2 linked regions of the Acuticoccus sediminis genome follow. Each later gene encodes a partner of the first gene's protein in a complex. Links are inferred from orthologs where the notes say so. Each region holds a gene or a part of one and is shown on either strand. Other genes may lie near its edges.

Evidence for each region.
Region 2: the proteins of trxA (region 1) and trxB are in contact, whole or in part, in a crystal structure (PDB 1F6M), measured with the Escherichia coli proteins. The link is inferred for Acuticoccus sediminis from one-to-one orthologs.

Annotation. Positions count from the first base shown.
Region 1 is NZ_QHHQ01000001.1:1,051,077-1,054,100, forward strand. Bases 314-3,019 are described here. They hold trxA (thioredoxin TrxA), read right to left. Parts: upstream 1,974-3,019; coding sequence 1,653-1,973; downstream 314-1,652. Other genes in these bases: DLJ53_RS04475 (capsular biosynthesis protein), read right to left, coding at 314-849; grpE (nucleotide exchange factor GrpE), read right to left, coding at 993-1,643; addA (double-strand break repair helicase AddA), read right to left, coding at 2,031-3,019. Also shown: more of DLJ53_RS04475, read right to left, coding at 1-313; more of addA, read right to left, coding at 3,020-3,024. UniProt on the Escherichia coli protein: Participates in various redox reactions through the reversible oxidation of its active center dithiol to a disulfide and catalyzes dithiol-disulfide exchange reactions.
Region 2 is NZ_QHHQ01000010.1:60,582-63,724, forward strand. Bases 304-3,128 are described here. They hold trxB (thioredoxin-disulfide reductase), read left to right. Parts: upstream 304-1,136; coding sequence 1,137-2,120; downstream 2,121-3,128. Other genes in these bases: DLJ53_RS30455 (ELM1/GtrOC1 family putative glycosyltransferase), read left to right, coding at 335-1,096; DLJ53_RS30465 (LysR family transcriptional regulator), read left to right, coding at 2,161-3,054; DLJ53_RS30470 (acetyltransferase domain-containing protein), read left to right, coding at 3,042-3,128. Also shown: DLJ53_RS30450 (Lrp/AsnC family transcriptional regulator), read right to left, coding at 1-42; more of DLJ53_RS30470, read left to right, coding at 3,129-3,143.

The sequences.
Region 1 (3,024 bases):
CGCCGGCGACAGGGTGATCGTCGGGATGCCGGCGGCGAGACCGTCGAGGCCGGCGGACGAGTTGATCGTCACGAGACCGGCCGCGTCGTGCGTCCATTCCGACATCGGCAGGCCGTCCACGAACGCAACGCGCCCGGCGATTCCGGCGGCGGCGGCGAGTTGCGGCACACGCTCCGCCCAGTGGACCGGCCCGAGGTCGCCGGGGTGCTTCTTGACGACGAGGCGCGTCCCCGCCGGGGCGTGGGCCGCAAAGGAGGCGAAGACCTCCGTCAGCGCCTCGGTCGTGTCCGCGTACTGGGAGTTCGTGCGGATCTGGAAGTCCGTGTCCGTCTGCATCGCGAAGAGGAAGAAGGGCGCGGCGAGACGGTCGCGCACCGCCCGGGCGGCGGCGTTGCGGCGAGAGAGCTGGCCCTCGCGCCACAGGAACCGCGCGTAGGCGACGAACGGGTGGTAGAGCCCGTGCTGGCGGTAGTGCGGATAGGTGAACCAGAGGAAGACGTTGGCGAGGTTCGTCTTCAGGTCGTCGACGGTCTCGAGGCCGGCCTCGCGCGGGTAGCGGACGGCCGTGTCGACGTCCGGCACGCCGGCGGCGAGGGCGCGGATGGTGTCCGGATCGGTGGGGAACAGCGAATCGACCGAGTTGCCGTACTTCTCGATCGTCATCCAGTCCGGCCGAAGGTAGCCGAGTTCGGTGACGATGACGTCGATGCCCCGCCGCCGCGCCTCGGCCGCGGCCTCGTGATGGTACGGGCGCTGCTCCGAGTGCATCAGGACGGCGGTGATGGCGTGGCGCTCCATGAAGGCGCCGACGAACGCCGGCCAGTCGGCCAGCCGCCCGCGAAAGGCCACCGCCGGGGCGAGGCCCCAGGCGGCCCTGTCACCGGGGCACAGGTTGATCCGGTGGACCGTGGCGCCCCCATCGGTCAGATGGCGGGCGATCTGGCGGTAGAGCGGAGAGAGCGGCCCCTGAAGAAGAAGGACCCTGGGTCCTGTCAGGCCGCGTCTCCGGTCGCCCCGGCGTCGCCCTCGCCTTCGGCCTTCGGCTGGCCGGGCTTGGGACCGCCCTTCGACACGCCCACCATGGCGGGGCGCAGGACGCGATCGCCGATCACCGAGCCGACCTGCACGGTCTGGATCACCGTGCCGGACGCGACGTCGGGATTCTCGAGCTCGAACATCGCCTGGTGGAGGTTCGGGTCGAACTTCTGCCCGGTCGGGTCGAGGCTCTTGATGCCGTGCCGCTCGAAGACGGACTTCAGCTCGCGCTCGGTCATCTGGATGCCTTCGACCATCCCCTTCACCTCGGGCGGCAGGGATTCGAGGTCGGCATGCTTCACCGTGTCCATCGCGCGGGCGAAGTTGTCGGCGACGTTGAGGAGATCGCGGGCGAAGCTCGTCACGGCATACTGTCGTGCGTCGCTCACGTCGCGCTGGGCGCGGCGGCGCACGTTCTCGGCCTCGGCGAGGGCACGCAGCATCTGGTTGCGCATGTCCTCCACCTCGGCGCGGGCCTCGGCGAGCGCCGTGTCCGCGTCGGAAGCGGGAGCGGCGGACTCCGCCGCCTCGCCCGCGCCCATGATCTCGGCGGCGTCGGGCACGAGGGTGTCCCCCTCGTGCCGATTCTTGTTCGTCTCGTCAGACATTGACGGTCCTTAGATAGAGGACTTGATCCAGTCGACGAGCTTGCCCTTCGGGGCAGCGCCCACTTGCGTGGCCGTCGGCTCGCCGTTCTTGAACATGATGAGCGTGGGGATCGAGCGGATGCCGTACTTCATGACGGTGTCCTGGTTCTCGTCCACGTTCATCTTGGCGATTTTGACTTTGCCATCCATCTCGGCGGCGATTTCTTCGAGCGCCGGGGAGATCATTTTGCAGGGGCCGCACCACTCGGCCCAGAAGTCGACGACGACGGGTTCGTCGGCCTTGATGACATCGCTGTCGAAGGTCGCGTCCGTGACCGTTGTGGAGGACATCACTCACCTTACTATCGCTGAAGTGTGAAGCCTACGTATGGATAGGGTGGGGGAGCGTCAAGCAGCGGTCGTCATGCCAATGGCGGGCAGCACCCCATCCATTTCCATCATTGTGGCGTTTGCGGTCCACACAATCGCCGTTCCGACGGTCGTTCCGGGAAGCATCTGCCGCACCAACGCCCGGTAGATGGCGAGCTGACGGCGGTAGGCCTCCGGCGCCTCCGCCGCGCGGCGCGGCACGATGCGGTCGGTCTTGTAATCCACAATCACGACGCGGCCGGGGGACAACTGGAGGCGGTCGATGCGCCCGCTCGCCCGCCGGGCGACCCCGTCGACGAGGATGTCGCCCATCACGTCGACCTCGCGCCGGGCCGGTCCGGCAAGGCCGGGGAGAGCCAGGACGGCCTCGGCCTCCCGCGCGATCGCAACCGTCTCCTCCGGAGGGAGCGCGGGGTGCGCCCGGGCGACGCGCGCCGCCATGGCGTCGACCGGTTCGTCGCGCTCGAGCAGGAGGTGCATGATCGTGCCGAATGCGACGGCGTCCAGGGGGCGGCGCTCGATCACCGGGATGCCGACGGCCGTGAGGTGCTCGCCGTCCGAGGGGATCAGCGGCTCCGGCGTGTCGCTGTCGATGGTCGCGGGCTCGTCGAGCCAGGCCGGGCGCTGCGGCGGCGGGGCGGCGGGCTCGGCCCGCTCCGGCGCGGGGGCCGGGATCGGGGCAGGGTTGCGCCAGGCGAGGCCCTCGCCGCTCGGCATCTCGGCCCGCTCGCCGTCGGGCGAGAGGGCGGCCTCGACCATCTCGTGCCACATCCCGCTCTGCGGCTTGCGCTTTCCGTAGGCGCCGCAGACGACGAGGTGCTGCTCCGCCCGCGTCATCGCCACGTAGAGCAGGCGGTAGTGCTCGGCGAACTCCGCCTCCGACTTCGCGCTCAGCACGGCGCGGACGGGCTCGCTCTGGTAGTCCTTGTTGGGGGCGTAGACGAGGACGTCGTCATAGCCCGGGGCGGGGGCGGCGACGGGCACGACCGGGCTGCGGCTGGGGTTCGTCGCC
Region 2 (3,143 bases), on another replicon or contig:
AGCAAGGATCTTCCAATCTACGGAGTCGAGGCGGACTTTCATGGCGGACGCGCGTATGCTCGCTTCTATTCAAGCTTGAAGGTTTGAGGACTTGTATCCTTTGGGTCCTACGTCAACCGTCCCTTCGCAAGAATTCTGTTCACAAAATGATACACCGGGGCGATCGCGCTGCCTCATTGTTTCAGCAGCGGGAAAGATAGGACATCACAGACAGGCTGTCGCCATCGCACGACGGTTACCATTCCGATATAGCGCCGTTGTTGCAGAAGAGTTCCCTCTGCCACCCCAATTAGATTCAGAAACTGTTCTCGTCATTGCTGCCGGGCGACAGAGTTTGACCCCTGCCCGGGCCATCGCCCGGCTGCCGTCGCCGCGGCCCTTCGTCCTCGCCCTGCAGCCGGTTTACTGGCGCCCGCGCGACTTCGACATGATCTGGGCGCCGCGGCACGACCGCCGCTGGGTAGACATCGCATTGCCGCCGCGGCTCGAGACGATCACCGCCCCCTCCGCCGTCGAGGCGGCGGACCGAGAGCGCGGCGCCGCCCTCATCGCGGCGCGGCTGCCGGAGCGGCGACCGCGCCTCGTCGGCGTCCTCGTCGGCGGCACGACGTCGCGCGACCGGTTCGGCGAGGCCGAGGCGGCAGCGCTCGGCGCGGCGCTCGCGGCGTTCGCCGCACGGCACGGGTGCGCCCTCGCCGTCACGGCGTCGCGCCGCACCGGGGCGGCGCAGACCGCCGTCCTGCGGGCCGCCCTCGCCGCGACGCCTCATACTTTCGTCGACGCCGGCGACGACGACGCCTCGCTGGCCTACGCGGGAATCCTCGAACTTTCCGATGCACTTATCGTCACGGCGGACTCCGTCGCGATGCTGAGCGACGCCGCGACGACGGGAAAACCCATCCTCGGATGGCGAATCGGTCGTGGAAAAGCGAGATTCGAAAAATTCTACAGCAGCCTGATCGCGTACGGTGCGATGCGCTGGTTTGCTGGGGATTTCCCCCAATGGTCCTATATTCCGTTGGATTCGGCCGGCGTGATCGCTGAGGCGTTGCGGTCCCGGCTGGGGTTGTCCAATGTTGCAGCGCAGCACAAATAGAGGTGCGTCGGCCGGCCTGTCCTCGCGAAAGGCGATCTTCATGAGTGATTCCGAGAACAACATCGTCAGGACCAAACTGCTGATCATCGGCTCGGGCCCCGCGGGGTACACGGCGGCGATCTATGCTGCGCGGGCCATGCTCGAACCGGTACTGGTCGCGGGCATCCAGCCCGGCGGGCAGATGACGATCACCACGGATGTCGAGAACTATCCCGGCTTCGCCGACGTCATCCAGGGTCCCTGGCTGATGGAGCAGATGCGCGAGCAGGCCGAGCACGTCGGCACGAAGATGCTCTACGACCATTTGACGGCGGCCGACCTCAGCCAGCGCCCCTTCCGGTTCGAGGGCGACAGCGGTACGAGCTACGTCGCCGACGCCGTGATCCTCGCGACCGGCGCCCAGGCCAAGTGGCTCGGGCTGCCGTCGGAGGAGCAGTTCAAGGGCTACGGCGTGTCCGCGTGCGCCACATGCGACGGGTTCTTCTACCGCGGCAAGAAGGTCCTCGTGGTCGGTGGCGGCAACACCGCCGTTGAGGAGGCCCTCTACCTGACCCATCACGCCGACAAGGTGACGCTCGTTCATCGCAGGGACAGTCTGCGTGCCGAAAAGATCCTCCAGGATCGCCTGTTCGCGCATCCGAAGATCGACGTGATCTGGAACGCCGAGATCGCCGAGGTCGAGGGTGCGCACGATCCTCTCGGCGTCACCGGCGCCACGCTGCGGGACACGGTGACGGGCGAGGAGCGCAAGGTCGAGGTGGACGGCGTCTTCGTCGCCATCGGCCACGCCCCGCAGACGGAGCTGATCAAGGACCAGCTTCGGCTCCGCTCGTCCGGGTATGTCTGGACCGCGCCCGACTCCACCGCGACGTCGGTCGACGGTGTCTTCGCGGCGGGCGACGTGACGGACGAGATCTTCCGTCAGGCCGTTACGGCGGCTGGCATGGGTTGCATGGCGGCGTTGGAGGCCGAGCGCTGGCTCGCCGCCAACCCGGCACGGCAGAACGAAACACTCGCGGCCTGAGGCCGCCACGCCCCCGAGCGGGCCTTGAAGGCAAGACAAGATGGACTGGGACAAGCTGCGGGTTTTCCATTCTGCTGCGCGCAAAGGGAGCTTCACGCACGCCGGAGAGGAACTCGGCATCAGTCAGTCGGCGGTCAGCCGTCAGGTGCATGCGCTCGAGCAACAGGTCGGCGTCGCCCTCTTCCACCGGCACGCCCGCGGGCTGCTGCTGACGGAACAGGGCGAGAAGCTCTTCCGCACGACGAGCGGCATTGCGCGTGAGCTGCAGGCGGTCGAGGGGGCGCTGGTCGACTCCCGCGACCGGCCGCGCGGCGTGCTGCGCGTGACGACCACGATGGGCCTCGGCACGACGTGGCTCTCCTCGCGCATCGCCGACTTCGTGGAGACCTACCCCGAAGTCCAGCTCCTGATGATCTTCGACGACAACGAGCTCGACATCGGCATGCGCGAGGCGGACATCGCCATCCGCTGGCGTCAGCCGACGCAGCCGGACCTCGTCCAGCGCCGCCTCTTCACGGTGCACTTCCACGTGTACGCCTCGAACGGCTACATCGCGAAGTACGGCGCGCCGGGGACGCTGGACGAGCTGGATGGCCACCGCCTGGTGACCTTCGGGCCGAACCCTCCGGGCTACCTGCGCGAGCTCAACTGGCTGGAGATCGCCGGCCGCTCGGCGGACGATCCGCGGCCGGCGAACGTGCGCATCTCCAACATGCCGGCGATGAAGAACGCGATCGCGGCGGGCGCCGGCATCGGCGTCCTGCCGGACTTCATCGTCGAGCGCGACGCCGACGACCTGGTGCGGCTCGACCTCGGGGCCGAGGCGCCGACCTACGACCTCTACTTCGTCTATGCCGAGGAGTTGCGCTCGTCGGCCCGCGTCCAGGCCTTCCGCGACTTCATCGTGGAAAAGGCGGAGGGATGGCGGTTCTGACCGCCACCACCGCGGGGACGGACGCCGGCGCCGAGCCCGCACGGGCCGCCGGGGCACGCCGGCGCGTCGCATGGCTCGACGCGGCGCGC